DNA from 4 places in the Kocuria sp. CPCC 205260 genome. Region 3 is predicted to be linked to each of the others. Evidence: riboswitches for the same ligand, from Rfam matches in the RefSeq annotation. Region 3 holds a riboswitch; each other region holds the start of a gene.
What was found. Region 3 has a riboswitch for S-adenosylmethionine ahead of RF645_RS11025 (MetQ/NlpA family ABC transporter substrate-binding protein). Riboswitches for the same ligand answer to the same signal wherever they lie in the genome.
Positions count from the first base shown of each region.

Region 1: it holds a riboswitch for S-adenosylmethionine, as region 3 does, so the genes downstream of both, metE (5-methyltetrahydropteroyltriglutamate--homocysteine S-methyltransferase) here and RF645_RS11025 (MetQ/NlpA family ABC transporter substrate-binding protein) in region 3, are expected to answer to the same signal.
Region 2: it holds a riboswitch for S-adenosylmethionine, as region 3 does, so the genes downstream of both, RF645_RS07130 (O-acetylhomoserine aminocarboxypropyltransferase/cysteine synthase family protein) here and RF645_RS11025 (MetQ/NlpA family ABC transporter substrate-binding protein) in region 3, are expected to answer to the same signal.
Region 4: it holds a riboswitch for S-adenosylmethionine, as region 3 does, so the genes downstream of both, RF645_RS04910 (hypothetical protein) here and RF645_RS11025 (MetQ/NlpA family ABC transporter substrate-binding protein) in region 3, are expected to answer to the same signal.

Region 1 covers NZ_JAVKPT010000002.1:74,013-78,374, forward strand. Annotated here, with positions in the region: gene RF645_RS04995 (adenylosuccinate synthase) at 1-992, opposite strand, end outside; SAM riboswitch class I at 1,188-1,287, shown strand; gene metE (5-methyltetrahydropteroyltriglutamate--homocysteine S-methyltransferase) at 1,412-4,362, shown strand, end outside.
Region 2 covers NZ_JAVKPT010000002.1:530,958-535,319, forward strand. Annotated here, with positions in the region: gene RF645_RS07125 (acyltransferase) at 343-1,749, shown strand; SAM riboswitch class IV at 1,784-1,893, shown strand; gene RF645_RS07130 (O-acetylhomoserine aminocarboxypropyltransferase/cysteine synthase family protein) at 1,943-3,418, shown strand; gene RF645_RS07135 (cystathionine gamma-synthase) at 3,415-4,362, shown strand, end outside.
Region 3 covers NZ_JAVKPT010000007.1:85,216-89,577, reverse strand. Annotated here, with positions in the region: gene RF645_RS11040 (cation acetate symporter) at 1-28, shown strand, start outside; gene RF645_RS11035 (GlsB/YeaQ/YmgE family stress response membrane protein) at 243-530, shown strand; gene dxr (1-deoxy-D-xylulose-5-phosphate reductoisomerase) at 682-1,956, shown strand; SAM riboswitch class IV at 2,059-2,171, shown strand; gene RF645_RS11025 (MetQ/NlpA family ABC transporter substrate-binding protein) at 2,271-3,149, shown strand; gene RF645_RS11020 (methionine ABC transporter ATP-binding protein) at 3,242-4,267, shown strand; gene RF645_RS11015 (methionine ABC transporter permease) at 4,264-4,362, shown strand, end outside.
Region 4 covers NZ_JAVKPT010000002.1:49,781-54,142, reverse strand. Annotated here, with positions in the region: gene RF645_RS04915 (sodium:alanine symporter family protein) at 90-1,577, shown strand; gene RF645_RS04910 (hypothetical protein) at 1,673-2,155, opposite strand; SAM riboswitch class IV at 2,190-2,303, opposite strand; gene RF645_RS04905 (hypothetical protein) at 2,365-2,787, opposite strand; gene RF645_RS04900 (2Fe-2S iron-sulfur cluster-binding protein) at 2,955-3,647, opposite strand; gene RF645_RS04895 (succinate dehydrogenase) at 3,719-4,362, opposite strand, start outside.

The DNA of each region.
Region 1 (4,362 bases), on a different contig from region 3:
AGCTTGGTCACGAAGTAGTCCGTGAAGCCGTTGATCCGCGAGGCGTGACGCGCCATCACGGCGTCGTACCAGCCGGTGCGGCGCGGGCGCCCGGTGTTCACGCCGAACTCGCCGCCCACGGTGCGCAGCCGCTCCCCGGACTCGTCGAACAGCTCGGTGGGGAACGGACCGGCGCCCACGCGGGTCGTGTACGCCTTGATGATGCCGATCGAGCGGGTCAGGCGCGTGGGCCCGATGCCCGCGCCCACGCAGGCGCCGCCGGTGGTGGGGTTCGACGAGGTCACGAACGGGTACGTGCCGTGATCAACGTCCAGGAAGGTGGCCTGCCCGCCCTCGAGCAGGACGGTCTCGTCGCGGTCCAGGGCGTCGTTGAGCAGGCGTGTGGAGTCCACGATCATGGGCGCCATGCGCTCGGCGTAGCCCATGAAGTAGTCCACGATCTCGTCGGTCTCGAACGCGCGGCGGTTGTAGACCTTGAGCAGCAGCTCGTTCTTCTGCCGCAGGGCGCCCTCGATCTTCTGGCGCAGGATCGACTCGTCGAGGATGTCCTGCGCGCGCAGGCCCAGGCGCCCGATCTTGTCCATGTACGCCGGCCCGATGCCGCGACCGGTGGTGCCGATCGCGCGCTTGCCCAGGAACCGCTCGGTGACCTGGTCGAGGGTCTGGTGGTACGGGGCCACCAGGTGCGCATTGGCCGAGATGCGCAGCTTGGAGGTGTCCGCGCCGCGGGCCTCGAGGCCGTCGATCTCCTCGAACAGCGCCTGCGGGTTGACCACCACGCCGTTGCCGATCACGGGGGTGGCCCGCGGGGAGAGGATGCCTGCGGGCAGCAGCTTGAGCTCGAACTTGTCGCCGCCCACCACCACGGTGTGCCCGGCGTTGTTGCCGCCGTTCGGCTTCACGACGTAGTCCGCGCGGCCGCCGAGGATGTCCGTGGCCTTGCCCTTGCCCTCATCGCCCCACTGGGCTCCGACGATCGAGATGGCTGGCATGCGATTGCTCTCCTGACTGGGCCCGCACGAGGTCTGGATGCCGCGCCACGCGCCTTGTGGAGGCCATGGCGGATCGCGCGCCACGGGCCGAGGGCGCGACGGTCCGGGGCGATCCTATCGCGCGCCCCTCCCTGGCGGCCGTGGGAGATCTCGGGGGTTGACAAGCAGGGCCGCCTGGGGTGGTATTTATCTCGCTATCTATCCAGAGCGACCGAGAGACCTGGCTCGTCGACGTCGCAGCAACCATCCCCGCGGATCTCGCGGGGAACGGTGCTCCCGCCAGGACCGATGGAGCGTCTTCTCAGACTTCCGTGGTCCACCGGCCCCGTGCCCCGCCGCATCTTCAGCGGCGGCGCGGGCCTCCGTGCGCACCCCGTGGTCTGCCCTCCATCGGGCATCCACGGAAAGGCGAACACGGAATGCCCGATCACCATCCCCCAGCACCGCGCTCGGATCGTCCCCCGGAGACGGGGGCGCCGTCGCGCCGCAAGACGGTGCCCGCGCTGTCCTACGAGCTCTACCCGCCGCGCAGCGCAGCCAGCACCGAGTCCCTCCTGCAGACCATCGAGGCCCTGGCGCCCACGGTGCCGGACTACGTCTCGGTCACCGCGGCGGTCGATCCGCAGCGCCGCGTCCAGTCCATGGCGCTGCTGTCCCACCTGATCTTCGAGACCCCGCTGCGCCCCCTGGCCCACGTGCTGTGCACGGGAGTCACGGAGATGCAGCTGCGCGAGCTGATCCACGAGCTGCTGGACCTGGGCGTGCGCGGCGTCCTGGCCCTGCGCGGGGACCGGGATCCGGCCGTCGAGCCCGGCCCTGAGGAGCTGCCCTTCGCCCGGCATCTGGTGGACCTGATCCGCTCGGTCGAGCGCGGCCGAGCCGCCCAGCTGTGCGCCGGCAACGTCTCGATCGGCGTGGCCGCCTATCCGATCAAGCACCCCGAGTCGACCTCCGTGCACCAGGACCTCGAGGTGCTGCTGGCCAAGCAGCGCGCCGGCGCCGACTTCGCGATCACTCAGCTCTACCCCGAGGCCGACGACTACGCGGCCTTCGTGTCCCGGGCTCGTCGCGCCGGAGTGGAGCTGCCGATCATCCCCGGGATCATGCCGGTCACGAGCCTGCGCCGGTACCTGCGCATCTGCGACCTGGCCGGCCTGGAGCCGGACCCGCTGCTGGCCCACGAGCTCGAGACGGCCGACTCGGACGCCGAGCGCCACCGGATCGGCGTCCGCTCTGCCGTGCACAGCGCACGCGCTGCCTTGGATTCCGGGGCTCCCGGGCTGCACCTCTACACGTTCAACCAGCACGAGGCCGCCCTGGACGTCCTGGAGCAGCTCGATCTGCCCCGCCCCACCCCTTCAGCCGGACTCGCCGGACTCATCCCCGCATCCCAGCCCGCCGACGGGCGCCCCATCCGCACCTATAAGGAGACCGCAGTGACCATCTCGAACGACGCCCAGCCCGCCGCCTTCCCGACCGCCACGATCCTGGGCTATCCCCGCATCGGCCCGAACCGCGAGCTCAAGCGCGCGCTCGAGTCGCACTGGGCCGGACGCAGCGACCTGGAGCAGCTCGAGTCCTCCGCCGCCGAGCTGCGTGCCTCCACCGCCGAGCGCCTCGAGGGGCTGGGCCTGGAGCAGGCCTCGGCCGTGCCCGGCTCCTACGCGCTCTACGACCACGTGCTCGACACCCTGATCGCCGTCGGCGCGGTGCCGACGCGCTTCGGCGACCTGCGCACCGAGACCGGAACCGTGGACCGCTCCGGGGAGTTCGTGCTGGCCCGCGGCGACGACGCCCGGCAGCCGCTCGAGATGACCAAGTGGTTCGACACCAACTACCACTACCTGGTGCCCGAGATCGGCGCGCAGACGCAGTTCGCCGCAGCGCCCGGCCGCCTGCTGGAGCAGCTGGCCGAGGCCTCCGAGCAGGGCCGGAGCCTGCGCCCCGTGCTCGTGGGCCCGGTGACCTTCCTGGCCCTGGCCAAGGACGACGGCACCGCAGCCGAGCCCATCGAGCCCCTGGATCGTCTCGAGGAGCTGCTGCCGATCTACGGCGAGATCCTCGCAGCACTCGAGGATGCCGGGGCCGAGTGGGTGCAGATCGACGAGCCCGCCCTGGTCGCGGACCACTCCCGCCTCTCTCAGCAGGACCTGCGCGCGGCGATCGAGCGCGCGGCCGGATACCTGGGAGGGCTCGACGAGCGCCCCCAGCTGCTGCTCACCTCCCCCTACGGCGATGCGGGCGAGCTGCTCGGCGCGCTGACCGGCTCGGGTGCCGAGGCCGTGCACGTGGACCTCGTTCGCGGCGGTCTCACCGACGACCAGCTCGGCCTGTTCACTTCGGCAGACGCCCCGGTGCTCGTGGCCGGAGTCGTCAACGGGCGCAACGTCTGGCGCACCGACCTCTCCGCCGCACTCGAGCGGCTCGAGGGCTTCCGCGACGCAGGCGCCCGGGTCTCCGTGGCCACGTCGAACTCGCTGATCCACGTGCCGCACACCCTCGAGGCCGAGCCCGAGCTCGACCCCGAGATCCGGTCCTGGCTGGCCTTCGCCGACGAGAAGGTGCGCGAGGTCGCCGTCCTGGCACGCGGGCTCGCCGAGGGCCGCGGGGCCGTGGCCGCCGAGCTGCAGGAGGCCGACGAGGCCCGCCGCACCCGCGCTGCGGCCCCGGGTGTGCGCATCGACGAGGTCCGCGGCCGCACTGCTTCCCTCACCGAGGCCGACTCGCAGCGCGGCACCGCCGAGCAGCGTCGCGCAGCCCAGGCGGGACGCTCGTTCGGCAGCGGCCGCCTTCCAGTGCTGCCCACCACCACGATCGGGTCCTTCCCCCAGACCGGGGAGGTCCGCCGCGCCCGCGCCGATCACCGCGCCGGACGGATCGACGACGCCGCCTACGACGGCTTCCTGCGCGAGGAGATCTCCCGGGTCATCGCCCTGCAGGACGAGCTCGGCCTGGACGTGCTGGTGCACGGCGAGCCGGAGCGCAACGACATGGTCCAGTACTTCGCCGAGCACTTCGACGGCTTCGCGACGACCGCCAACGGCTGGGTGCAGTCCTACGGCTCCCGGGCCACGCGTCCGTCGATCCTGTGGGGCGACGTCTCCCGCGAGGGCGAGGGGCTGCGCGGCGAGGCCTTCACGGTCCCGTGGATCACCTGGGCGCAGCAGCAGACCGACAAGCCGGTCAAGGGCATGCTCACCGGGCCGGTCACCATCCTGGCCTGGTCGTTCGTGCGCGACGACCAGCCGCTGGCCGAGACGGCCGATCAGGTGGCCCTGGCCCTGCGCGATGAGATCGCCGACCTCGAGGACGCTGGGATCGGCATCATCCAGGTCGACGAGCCGGCCCTGCGCGAGCTGCTGCCCCTGCG
Region 2 (4,362 bases), on a different contig from region 3:
GCTGATCGTCGGAATTGCGGGGGAAGGGTCTCCGACGTCATCGTGGTGCGACCCGAGTCCAGATTAGGCGATCCGCTGTGCCGCGTACAGACCCACCGGGGGAAGCGGAGCTGTCTCTCAGCCCTGCCACAGCGCGGATCCAGGCGGATTCATGCCCGATCCGCCATATCTAAATGACTCTTGGGTAACCGTAACAGCGGAGGCCTTCCTGCAGAAGGCCTCGGGGCGATCCGATGCCCCTGACCTGCGGAAGAAGACGCTCTGACGTCACAATCGCGCTGCTGCGCTCCCGGGCACCCGCCGCGCCACCTGCGATGCCGCCGCCGTGTGACGATCGGAGACGTGACGAAGCTGAGCACCTCCCGCGGCCGGCGCGCTGCGCAGACCATCCCTGCGCAGCGCGATCTCGCGCTGGATGCTGCTCGGGTCGCCTGCCTGATCGCCATGGTCGTGCTCCACATCCTGCTGGTCACGCTCACGACGGATCCGAGCACGGGCGCGCTGCGCAGCGTCATGGCACCCACGGAGGCCTCCTGGTACGCCCCGGTGTCATGGCTCGTGCAGGTCATGCCGCTGTTCTTCGTGGTGGGAGGGTGCGCCTCGGCGATCTCGTGGTCGCGCCAGTCGGCGGAGGGCGTCCGCGGGCCGGCCTGGGTGCGCGCCCGGCTGCTGCGCCTGGTCGTGCCGGCGAGCGCTGTGTGGGTCGCCCTGGCGCTGGCCGGCGCCCTCGCGGCGCTCGTGGGGATGCCCGCCGACTGGGCCTCGATGGCGCTTCAGGGGCTCGGGATGCACCTGTGGTTCGTGGGCGCCTACACCGCGTGCCTGGTCGGTGTGCCGCTGCTGCACGGGCTGCACGATCGCCGGCCCGTCCTCACCCTGGCTGCGCTGGTGGGGCTCAGCGCTGCGATCGAGGTGCTGCGCATCGCCGCGGAGCAGCCGTGGTGGGGCCTGCTCGGCTTCGCGCCGGTCTGGCTGGCGATCCATCAGATCGGCTTCTTCCGCCACGACGGATCCTTCGCTCGTGCCTCGGCAGGAAGACTGCTCGGGATCACGGCCCTGTCGGTCCTGGTGATGCTCTGCCTGACGAGCCTGCCCTGGTGGGGTGCGGACGGACTGTCGGCCCTGAACCCGCCCACGCTGTGCATGATCGCCCTCGGCGCGGCTCAGGCCTGCGTCCTGCAGCTGTGCTCGCCGGCTCTCGAGCGGCTCATGCGATGGCGTCCCGCGCAGGCCGTCGCCTGGGTCGTCGGCTCGCGGGCCACGACCCTGTACCTGTGGCACCTGCCGGTGATCGTGGCCGTGATGGCGGTGTGGTGGCTGCTCGGCGGCCCGGATCCGGTGCCCGGCTCGGCGCAGTGGTGGCTGTGGCGCCTGCCGATCGGGCTGCTGTGCTGGGCGATGGTCCTGCTGGTCGTGCGTCCGCTGGGCGTCCTGGAGGCCGTGGCGGGGCGGATCGTCGCCCGCGAGCCCGAACCGGAGGGGCCCGCAGCCGGAGGATCGCCCTCGGGTGAGCGGCCCTCGAGCGCGCCCCGAGCCGACGGATCCGCGCCGCTGCGAGCTTCGAGTCCCGATCGCTCCTCATCGCCGGACGGACGGGCGTGGGTCCGCATCCTCGCAGCGGCCGTCCTCGTCTTCTCCGCAGCCGTGCTGGAGGTCCGCTTCCTGCTCGGCATCCCGCTGGCCCTCGGCGGCGCGGCGGCCATGGTCGCGGCGGTCCTGCTGCTGGTCCCGCCCGCACGGAGGTCCTGACGGCTCGATCGGTGGGGTGCTAGTATGGGACCGGCTTCACGAGACACAGCTGCCAAGCTCCGACTTGGCTGTGCACCAACCCCATGTTCAAGGGTGGTTCGGATGACGAAGCGGCCTGCACCTGACGCAGCGCACGAACAAGCTCCGGCGGGACGTGCAGGTCAAGAGCACCCCGTCACGGAAGACACCTCTCATGACGTCCTCGCCCTGCGACGAGCTCAAGAGCTCGACCTCGCTGGCCACACGCCAGATCCACGCCGGCCGGACAGGATCCGATCCGGGCGCCCCTGCCGCCCCCGCCCAGGCCACGCTGCCGGTGCCGATCTACCAGTCCTCGGCCTTCGAATTCCCGGACCACGCGGCTGCCGCCGCCATGTTCGCCCAGACCACCCCGGGCTTCACCTACTCCCGCACGGGCAACCCCACGGTCGCCGTCCTGGAGCAGAAGGTCGCCGATCTCGAGGGCGGAGTGGGAGCCGTGGCCATGGGCTCGGGCCAGTCCGCCGTCGCCGCGGCCCTGCTCGCGCTGATCAGCACGGGCCCCGGCAAGCACCTGGTGGTCTCGGAGAAGATCTACGGCGGCACCGTCGACCTGCTCGGTGACACGCTGGCCGATCTCGGCGCGACCGTCACCTACGTCGATCCCGCTGACCCCTCGGCCTGGTCGGAGGCGATCACGGAGGACACTCGGGGCTTCTTCCTCGAGTCCATCGGCAACCCGCTGGCCACGCTGGCGGATCTGGACGCGATCTCCCGCATCGCCCATGAGCGGGGGATCCCGGTGATCGTCGACTCGACCCTGGCCACGCCGATCCTGTACCGGCCCTTCGAGCACGGGGCGGACATCGTGGTGCATTCGGCCACCAAGTTCTTCGGCGGGCACGGGACGTCGCTGGCCGGCGTCGTGATCGACTCCGGTCGCTTCGACTGGGAGGCCGAGGCCGCTCGCTGGCCGCAGTTCACCGAGCCGCGAGCGCGCTGGGGCGGGATCAGCCTGTGCGAGAAGCTGCGCGGCGGCTCGCCGTTCCTGCATCTGTGCCGGGCCAAGTTCGTGCACGACCTGGGTCTGACGCTCTCGCCGTTCAACGCCTCCCAGATCATCCAGGGCCTCGAGACGCTGGACCTGCGCATGCGCCGCCACTCGGACAGCGCCGCTCGCATCGCCGAGTTCCTGAGCACGCATCCGGCGGTGCGCTGCGTGCACCACCCCCTGATCGAGGGCTCCGCCGATCGGGAGATCGCCGAGCGCGACTTCCCCCAGGGCGTCGGGTCGGTCTTCGGCTTCGAGCTGGAGTGCTCGGATGCCGCAGTGGCCGGATTCGTCGACTCCCTGCGGCTTTTCAAGCTGGTGGCCAACATCGGCGACGTCCGCTCGCTGATCAACCATCCCGCGGCCATGACCCACTGCCGTCTCTCGGAGGAGCAGCGACTGGCCGGCGGGATCAGCTGGCAGACCCTGCGGCTGTCGATCGGGCTGGAGGCGGTCGACGACCTGATCGCCGATCTGCAGTCCTCGCTCGATGAGCTGCTGCGCGTCGAGGCCGCGCGCGGCGCTGAGATCCCGGCCGCAGAAGGTGCCCCGGGACCGTCGACGGACGGCGCCCCGGTGCGCTCCGAGGACGAGCCGAGCGGCGCGCGCCGCGACCAGCGCCAGGAGGTGCAGGCATGAGCGGGTTCACCACGCGCGCCGTCCACGCCGGCCAGGAGCCGGACCGACTGACCGGTGCGGTCATCCCGCCGGTCTACCAGACCTCCACCTTCGTCCAGGACGGCATCAACGTCCTGCGCGACGGCCACGAGTACTCCCGCGGCTCCAATCCCACCCGCAATGCCTTCGAGGAGCAGCTGTGCGCGCTCGAGGGCGGGCAGCAGGCCTTCGCGTTCGCCTCCGGGATCGCGGCGGAGGATGCGCTGCTGCGCTCGGTGCTGCGCCCCGGAGACCATGTGGTCCTGGGCGCCGACGGCTACGGGGGCACCAACCGGCTCATCACCAGGGTCCTGGCTCCCTGGCAGATCCGGCACACGCCGGTGGACGTCACCTCGCTCGATGCGGTCCGCGGGGCTGTGGAGGCGGGCACGCGGGTGATCTGGGTCGAGACCCCCACGAATCCGCTGCTGGGCATCGCCGATCTGACGGGCATCGCCCAGATCGCCCAGGATGCCGGGGCGCTGCTGATCGTGGACAGCACCTTCGCCTCGCCGTACCTTCAGCGTCCGCTGGAGTTCGGCGCCGACGTCGTCGTGCACTCCACCACCAAGTACATCGGCGGGCACTCGGACGTGCTGGGCGGGGCGGTCGTCGTCTCGGACCGGGCCTGGGAGGTCGAGGCCGTGGGCGGCTTCTCGCCCGGAGGAACGCTGGCCGAGCTCGTGGGCTTCCAGCAGTTCGCCGGCGGGGCGGTCGCCGGGCCCCAGGACTGCTTCCTGGCCGCGCGCGGGCTGAAGACCCTGTCGCTGCGCATGCAGCGCCATCAGGAGACCGCAGGCCGGATCGCCGAGTGGCTCATCGGGCGCCCAGAGGTGGCGCAGGTGCTCTACCCCGGACTGCCCGAGCACCCCGGCCACGAGCTGGCCGCACGGCAGATGGACGGCTTCGGTGGCATGGTCTCCTTC
Region 3 (4,362 bases):
CGGGGCCGAGCCCCCGGTCGATCACTGAGCTGCGCGGCTCTCGGATCATCTCGGGGCTGACCTGGGGCGATTCGATGCACAAGTGCATCTGAGAGAAGTGTGAGAGACGCCTCAGCGGCTCGGGGCTAGGATGCTCCCCCCGAGCCGCTCAGGGTCTACTCTCGAGGAGATGCTCAGCAGTCTGAGCACTCGACCCCCAGTTCAGGGACGTCGCACTTGCGTCCCGGAAGAGGAGAAGCACCATGATCGGATCCATCATCGCCTGGCTGGTTCTCGGCATCATCGCCGGCGCCATCGCCAAGCTCATCATGCCCGGCAAGCAGGGCGGCGGCATCGTGATGACCATCATCCTGGGCATCGTCGGCGCCTTCGTCGGCGGCCTGATCGCCATGGTCATCCCGGGCCTGCACCCGGCCGGCAGCACCCTGTCCATCGGCTCGATCGTGCTCGCCATCATCGGCGCGCTCGTCGTGCTGTTCATCTACGGCGCCCTCACCAAGGGCAGCCGCGGCGGTGCCGTCGAGCGCTGAGCCGACGCGTTCCGCAGCACCTGCAAGCGCCCCGTCCCTCGTCGAGAGGGGCGGGGCGCTTCGTCTCCTCCGGGCCAGGGGGCGTGCGCGGAAGGGGGGGCGCGTCCAACGCGCTCCGGCAGCGCTGGAGGCAGGTCGGCATACTGGAGCCATGTCCGAGATCTCCAGCGAACAGCGTCCCGCCCCCCAGGCTCCCCTGTGGGCCGAGTCCCAGCGCCGCATCTGCATCCTGGGCTCGACCGGCTCCATCGGCACGCAGGCGCTCGACGTCGTGCGCACCGCCGCGGCGTCGGCCGATCAGCAGGCCCCATTCCGGGTGGTGGCCCTGGCGGCCGGCTCGTCGAACCTCGAGCTGCTCGCGGAGCAGGCCGTCGAGACCCGGGCCCCGCTCGTGGCGACGTCCGGCGATGTCCAGGACGCGGCGCTGCTCGAGCGCATGATCGCCTCGCGGGTCCTGGCGCTGGGGGAGGACTATTCCCCGCAGATCCTCGCGGGATCGGAGGCCGCCGTGCAGGCGGCGCGAGCGCCGGGGGCCGATCTCGTCCTCAACGGCATCACCGGCTCGATCGGGCTGGCCCCCACCCTTGCCGCCCTGGAGGCCGGCAAGCTGCTGGCCCTGGCCAACAAGGAGTCGCTGATCGCCGGCGGTGAGCTGGTGCGCCGGGCCGCGCAGGCCTCCCCGCACGACGACCCGCTGATCCCCGTGGACTCCGAGCACTCAGCCCTGGCCCAGGCGCTGCGCAGCGGCGCGTCGGCAGAGGTCGACCGGCTCGTGCTGACGGCCTCCGGCGGACCCTTCCGCGGGCGCTCGCGCGATTCCCTGCGGGACGTGCGCCCGCAGGACGCCCTGGCCCATCCCACCTGGGACATGGGGCTGATGGTGACCACGAACTCCTCGACCATGGTCAACAAGGCCCTCGAGGTCCTCGAGGCCCACCTGCTCTTCGACATCCCCTTGGAGCGCATCGACGTGGTGGTGCACCCGCAGTCCGTCGTGCACTCGATGGTGCAGTTCGTGGACGGCTCCACCATGGCTCAGGCCTCCCCGCCGGACATGCGCCTGCCGATCGCGCTGGGCCTCGGCTGGCCGCATCGGGTCCCGGGCGCCGCCTCGCCGTGCGACTGGACTCAGGCGGCGACCTGGAGCTTCGAGCCGCTGGATGAGGAGGCCTTCCCAGCGGTGCGTCTGCTCAAGGAGGCGGCGGCTTCAGGGCCCACCGGCCCTGCCGTGTTCAACGCCGCGAACGAGCAGGCGGTCCTGGCCTTCCACGCCGGGCGCCTGCGCTTCCTGGAGATCGTCGAGCTCGTGGCCGAAGTCGTGCGGGAGCATGAGCCCGTCGACGAGCTGAGCCTCGAATCGGTGCTGGCAGCCGAGGCCTGGGCTCGCTCCCGCGCTGATGAGCTGGTGAGGCAGAGGCGTCGATGAGCCGGGACGCGGCCGACGTGCAGTCGGTGCCTGAGCCAGAGCCCGTGCCAGGCCTCGTGGGGGGCTCGCCCGCACCGGACTCAGATGCTAGGATCTGCGCCGGATGACGAGATCCGGCGCGAAGCTCTGGCTGGCCGGACGGCAACCCTCTCACCGTGGTGGGGTGCCCCAGATGACCATCCGGCTCCGGTTCCGCACCGCGGCAAGCACGGATTTGGGTTCGTGCGCAGCATCGATGCGCACGCCTGACGTTCAGCGCCGCCGGTCACCCCGATGGGATCGGACAGCTCGCTGAACGAAAGGCAACCCCTCCCATGCGCGCACACCGTCTCTCCGCCCTGGCCGTGACCACAGTCCTCGGCCTGACCCTCGCCGGCTGCGGCGGCGGCGGCGACTCCGATGAGGCCCCCTACGACGACGGGGTCATCAAGATCGGCGTCGTCGGCACCACCCCCGTGAACGAGGCCCTCGTGGAGAAGGCCGAGGAGGAGGGCATCACCGTCGAGCTGGTCGAGCTCTCCGAGTACAGCCAGGTCAACCCGGCGACCGTCTCCGGCGACGTCGACATGAACTGGTTCCAGCACATCGCGTACCTGGCGGACTACAACAACAGCTCCGGGGAGAGCATCACCCCGATCGCCTCGACCTCGATCTACCCGCTGGGCCTGTACTCCAACAAGTACGAGTCGCTCGAGGACATCCAGGACGGCGACGAGATCGCCATCCCCAACGACTCGATCAACCAGTCGCGCGCGCTGCTGCTGCTGCAGGCCAACGGCCTGGTCGAGTTCACCTCGGACACCACCGCCCCGACCGAGTCGGACATCGACACCGAGGCCTCGAAGGTCTCCGTCACCCCGGTCTCGGCCGAGCAGACCGTGCTGTCTCTGGACTCCGTGGCCGGCTCCGTCATCAACAACGACTTCCTGGCCCGCGGCGACATCGATCCCGATTCGGCCCTGGCCTCCGACGGCGCCGAGAACGAGAACGCCCGTCCGTACGTGAACCTGTTCGCCACCACCGAGGCCAACAAGGACGACGAGACCCTCCACAAGGTCGCCGATCTCTTCCACACCCCGGAGGTCGAGGAGGCCGAGAAGGAGGACAGCAAGGGCACCGCGGTGACCATGGACCTCTCGCAGGAGGAGCTGGAGCAGGTCCTCTCCGATTACGAGGAGGACCTCCAGAAGTGACCCCGGCCGAGCAGTTCCACCCCGGCAGCGAGCCGGTGGCCGACGCCGCTGACACGCAGCGGCGTCGGCCCGGGCCCGAGACCGAGGCGATCGTGCGCTTCGACGGCGTCACCAAGTCCTTCACCACGGGCAAGGGCAGGACCAAGCGGGACGTGACCGCAGTCGACGATGTCACCCTCGACATCCGCCGAGGCGAGATCTTCGGCGTGATCGGCTACTCGGGTGCCGGCAAGTCCACGCTCGTGCGCCTGATCAACGGCCTGGAGCCGGTGACCTCCGGCGTCGTCGAGGTCGACGGCCGCCGGGTCGACGGCCGCACCGAGAATCAGCTGGCCCCGATCCGTCGCGACATCGGCATGATCTTCCAGCAGTTCAACCTGTTCACGTCGCGCTCCGTGGCCGGCAACGTCGAGTACCCGCTGAAGCAGGCGGGCTGGTCGGCGGCCGATCGCAGGGCGCGCGTGAAGGAGCTGCTCGAGTTCGTCGGGCTCTCTGAGCGGGCGGGCAACTACCCCGAGCAGCTCTCGGGCGGGCAGAAGCAGCGCGTGGGCATCGCCCGGGCGCTGGCTGCCAACCCCAAGATCCTGCTGGCCGACGAGTCCACCTCCGCACTGGACCCGGAGACCACCCAGGAGGTGCTGGCGCTGCTGCGCCGGGCCAACCGGGAGTTCGGGATCACGGTCGTGCTGATCACCCACGAGATGGACGTGGTGCGCTCGATCGCCGATCGCGTCGCGGTCATGGACAGCGGACGCGTGGTCGAGATGGGCCCCACGGCCCAGATCTTCTCGGCCGGGCAGTCGCCCACGACCCGTCGCTTCGTCTCCACCGTCGTCCACGCCGAGCCGGACGCCGAGGAGCTCGCGCACCTGCGCGCGCGCCACGACGGCCGCCTGGTGGTCATGGAGATCCGCGAGGGCGTCGATGTCGGCACGGTGCTCAGCCGCGCCGCCGCTGAGCGCGGCGTGGGCTTCAGGATCGTGTTCGGCGGGGTGTCGGTGCTGCAGGAGCAGTCCTTCGGCTCCCTGACCGTCGAGCTGCTGGGTGATCCCCAGGCCGTGGAGGACACGATCGCCCGGCTTGCAGAGGCCACGACCGTGAAGGAGGTGTCGGCATGACCAACTGGTCCGTTCTCGGCCCTCAGCTGCTGACGTCCATCGGCGAGACCCTCTACATGGTCGTGGTGACCATGATCATCGCGGGCTTCCTGGGT
Region 4 (4,362 bases), on a different contig from region 3:
GCCGGAAACCGGGGTGATGTACATTGCTCCAACTGCTGGGAACGGCCTGTGATCGCTCCGGCAGATTCCTCTGAGAAGCGGGAGTGCACATGGAGCAGCTCACTGAGCTCGTCGGCAGCGTCGGCAATTTCATCTGGAGCTGGATCGTCTTCGCGATCCTGATCGGCACGGGTATCTACCTGACGATCAGGACCAGGGCGGTCCAGTGGCGGTCCGTCCCGGAAATGTTCCGGGTGCTGCGAGACCCTCCCGGTGAGGACCCGGACGGCAAGAAGTCGATCTCGTCGTTCCGCGCGTTCACCGTCTCGGCGGCCTCACGCGTGGGCACGGGTAACATCGCCGGCGTGGCCATCGCGATCAGCGTGGGCGGGCCCGGCGCCGTGTTCTGGATGTGGGCCATCGCGGCCATCGGCGGCGCCAGCGCGTTCGTCGAGTCGCTGCTGGGCCAGCTCTACAAGCGCAAGGGCGAGACCGGCTACTACGGTGGACCGGCCTACTACATGACCTACGGGCTCAAGAAGCACTGGATGGGCATCCTGTTCGCGGTGATCATCACCGTCACCTACGGCCTGGTGTTCAACTCGGTGCAGTCCAACGCGATCGTGGACTCGCTGTCGGGCTCGCTGGACATCGACCCGTCGGCCGCCGGGGCCCTGCCCTTCAAGCTGATCGTGGGCGCAGTGGTCGTCGTGCTGACCGCCTCCATCATCTTCGGCGGCGCCCGCCGCATCTCCGCGGTCACCCAGGCAGTCGTGCCGGTCATGGCCATCCTGTACGTGCTGCTCGGGCTCCTGGTCGTCGTCCTGAACATCGGCGAGGTCCCCGGCATGGTCGCCGACATCGTCCTGGGCGCCTTCGGCATCCGCGAGTTCGTGGTGGGCGGCTTCATGGCCGTGTTCGTCCAGGGCCTGCGCCGCGGACTGTTCTCCAATGAGGCCGGCATGGGCTCCGCGCCGAACGCCGGTGCCTCGGCCTCCGTCTCTCACCCGGCCAAGCAGGGCTTCGTGCAGTCCCTGGGCGTCTACTTCGACACCTGGCTCGTCTGCTCGGTCACGGCGTTCATCGTGCTGCTGTCCAACCCGAGCTTCGGCGACTCTGCCCAGGGCGCCTCGCTCACGCAGACGGCACTGGGTCTGCAGCTGGGCACCTGGGCGGTCCACTTCCTGACCATCGCGATCTTCCTGTTCGCCTTCAGCTCGGTGATCGGCAACTACTTCTACGGCGAGGCGAACATCATGTTCCTCACCCGCTCGCGCGCGGTGATGAACGGCTACCGCCTGCTGGTGCTCCTGTCCGTGATGGTCGGCTCGGTGGTCGCCCTGGATCTTGTGTGGTCTCTGGCCGACGTGATGATGGCGATCATGGCCACGATCAACCTGATCGCCCTGATCCTCCTGGCGCCCGTCGCCGTCAAGGTGATGAAGAACTACGAGGCCCAGCGCCGCCGCGGTGAGGAGCCCACCTTCAACGGCTCCGACATCCCCGGCCTCACCGGGCTGGATGCCTGGGACGGCACCGACGTGATCACCACCGGCGCGTTCTGGACCCAGCAGATGAAGCGCGTGGGCAAGGCCTGACCCGCTTCCGCCGCTGAACGACGACGCAGCCCTCCTCCCAGCCATAGCGGCGGGGAGGAGGGCTGTTTCGTCGGGTCGGTCGCCGAGGGCCCCGATCAGCGCTGACCGACGGCCTTCAAGCAGTGCCTTGCCGCTGTGATCGGGTCCTCCAGGTGGTTCATGCGCTCGATCCACAGGGCCCAGACCCTCAGGTCGTAGGCGACATCCGGGTCGTGCTCCTGGTCCTGGCGCATGACGATCAACGTCACCAGCATCTCCCAGGCGCTCTCCGGGGTGTGTCCGAGAGCGCGGGCGGCCCGAGCCACCTCCGGGGCATTGTTCACGTTGGGCAGGTTGCCGAAGCGCCACACGCTGTGCGCGCAGGCCATGACGGTCGTTGAGTGGCCCTTGCGGGGGAGGAGGAACAGGACTCTGCTCCACTCCCGGGCCTCCCGATCTCCGAAGTCGATCCACCGGTGGTTCGTGCGCGGCGGCACCACGGGTGCCTCCGGTGCGAGGTGCAGCGGCACGTTGTAGGGATGCAGATGCTCGAGATCGGAGCGCTTCGACTCCAGTGCTTGGTGCAGTGCGTCGGACATGAGGTCCTGCCTTCCGGGCCGCGCAGCGCGACCCCGTCGAGTCTTGCCTCAGCGAGTGCGCTGAGGCCCGTTCTGCTCTGGAAGCACCCGGGAATCGAGTTCGGGTTGCTGCGCGGCCGGCCAGGCCCGTGAGGCCGCGCTCTTGAACGTGTCCTGAAATTACAAGAAGGCTCCGACAGCACAAGCCCCATGACGCGGTGGTGCCGTGCTCACAGCACCAGGACCTGCGGCAGGACGCCGAAGATGACGGCGAGCACGAGCGTGAGCAGATGCAAGACCAGGAAGACGGTTGCGGCAGTCTTCACCCCGGAGGACGGGTACATCTCGCGCGGCATGCGGATGCGGGGGTAGATGGCCAGCGCCGCACCCAGGATCGCCGGGGCGCCCAGGGGCAGGAACGCGACGAGCATGGCAGCGACCAGATCGGCGGTGCCGCCGAAGTCGGGCTCCGTGACTGTGGACGCGGCGCCGATCGAGAACAGGATCGTGAGCGGGGAGAGCAACAGTGCACCGGCCAGCACGAGGATCGTGAGCACCAGAGCGGTGACGGCGCTGCCGGGCGCGGAGGGCCTCGGGGACCAGGTGGCCTGCGGGTAGGCGTAGGGCTGAGCCTGCGGGATATAGGGGTGCATCGTGGACTCCTGGTCGAGCGGGAGAGGTGAGTTGCTGATGCAAATATATGACCCCGCCCGAGTGTTCGCAACTGCGAATGCTAAGGGGCGCGCAGGCGTGTAACTACAAGAATCCCGGAGGCGCACTCCGGCGCCGCAGCGCCAGGCCGCCGCCGCGGCCTGGCGACTCAGCGACGACGGCGCAGATGCTCCCTCGCCACTGCCGAGAGATTCTCCAGCGGCAGCCCGGCGGGGCAGACCTCGGTGCAGTCGCCCAGGGTGGAGCACGGCCCGAAGCTCTCCTCGGCGGCGTCGAGCACCTTGCCGGAGCGGGTGCGGCGGTCGTCGTCGTCCTTGGCCAGCGGGGGGAGCTCGGTGAGCAGCGAGCCCACGAACAGCTGGCCGGAGCCGTTGGGGCAGGCGGCCACGCAGGCCCCGCAGCTGATGCACCCGGCCTCGGTCAGTGCCTTCATGCCCACGGGGCCTCCGGCGGCCTTGACCACGGTGCGCAGCGCGGCCTTCTTGTCCACGGACAGGTCCTTCTTCACGGGGAAGGCGGCTGCGCGCAGCGGCTCGATCCGCACGCGCTCGCCGTCAGTGAAGGCCGCAACCTGCTGCTGGCACGAGGCCCGGTTGAGCTGGGGGCCGTGGGCCACGCCGTCGACCGTGACGCCGCACTTGCCGCAGATGCCCTCGCGGCAGCCGTCGTCGTAGGAGATCGGCTCCATGCCCTCGGGCAGCTGCTCGTTGAGCAGGTCGAGCAGCTCCAGCACGGTCGTCTGGGGGCTCACGCCGGTGACGGTGTGGGTCTCGAAACCGCCCTCGGACTCGCCGTCGGCCTGGCGCCAGACCTCGACCTGCAGGGTGCCGGTGATGCGCATGGGACTCCTTCGGTGCCCTCGCGCCGGGACCCGGTCGCGGAAGGCGGTGTTGCAGTGCGGGGGAGGACGGCTCAGCGCACCAGGCGCAGGAGCACGGCCACGGGGATGGAGGCGTTGCCCAGGGCCACGCCGGTGCCGACCAGCCGCCCGGCCAGCTCGAAGCGCTCGCGGGCACCGCGCTGGGCGGACAAGCCGGTGTCATTGCCGATCTGGACCAGGCCCTGGGAGGTGTGGGCGGCCAGCGCCAGCATGGCGGCCAGGTACAGCCCGGCCACGGGCGGGCGGCGCAGGGATGCCACCAGGTTGTCGTAGGCGGCACCGGGCTCGTGACGGCGCGAGGCGGCCGGCCGCGTGCCCAGCGTGAGATCCGCCAGGTGGAAGGCCGTGAACAGCCCCAGGACGGTGCCGGTCGAGCGCATGGAGCGCTTGAGCCTCTGCCAGCGGGTGCGCCGACGACCCTGCGGCAGCGGCCTGGGCTGAGCGGCAGCACGGCGCTCGGAGGCCTGGGCGCGCACGGTCAGCACCGCCGCGCAGCTCAGGTGGGTCAGCGCATCGGCCAGCAGCACGACCCGGAAGGCCCACAGCACGGTGCGCCGCGGCAGGACCGGCGCCCCCAGCGTGCGCAGGTGGTGGGCGTAGGAGTCGAAGCGGCCGCGTCCCAGGTAGACCTGCAGATTGCCCAGCATGTGGATCACGGTGTACCCGGAGAGCACGG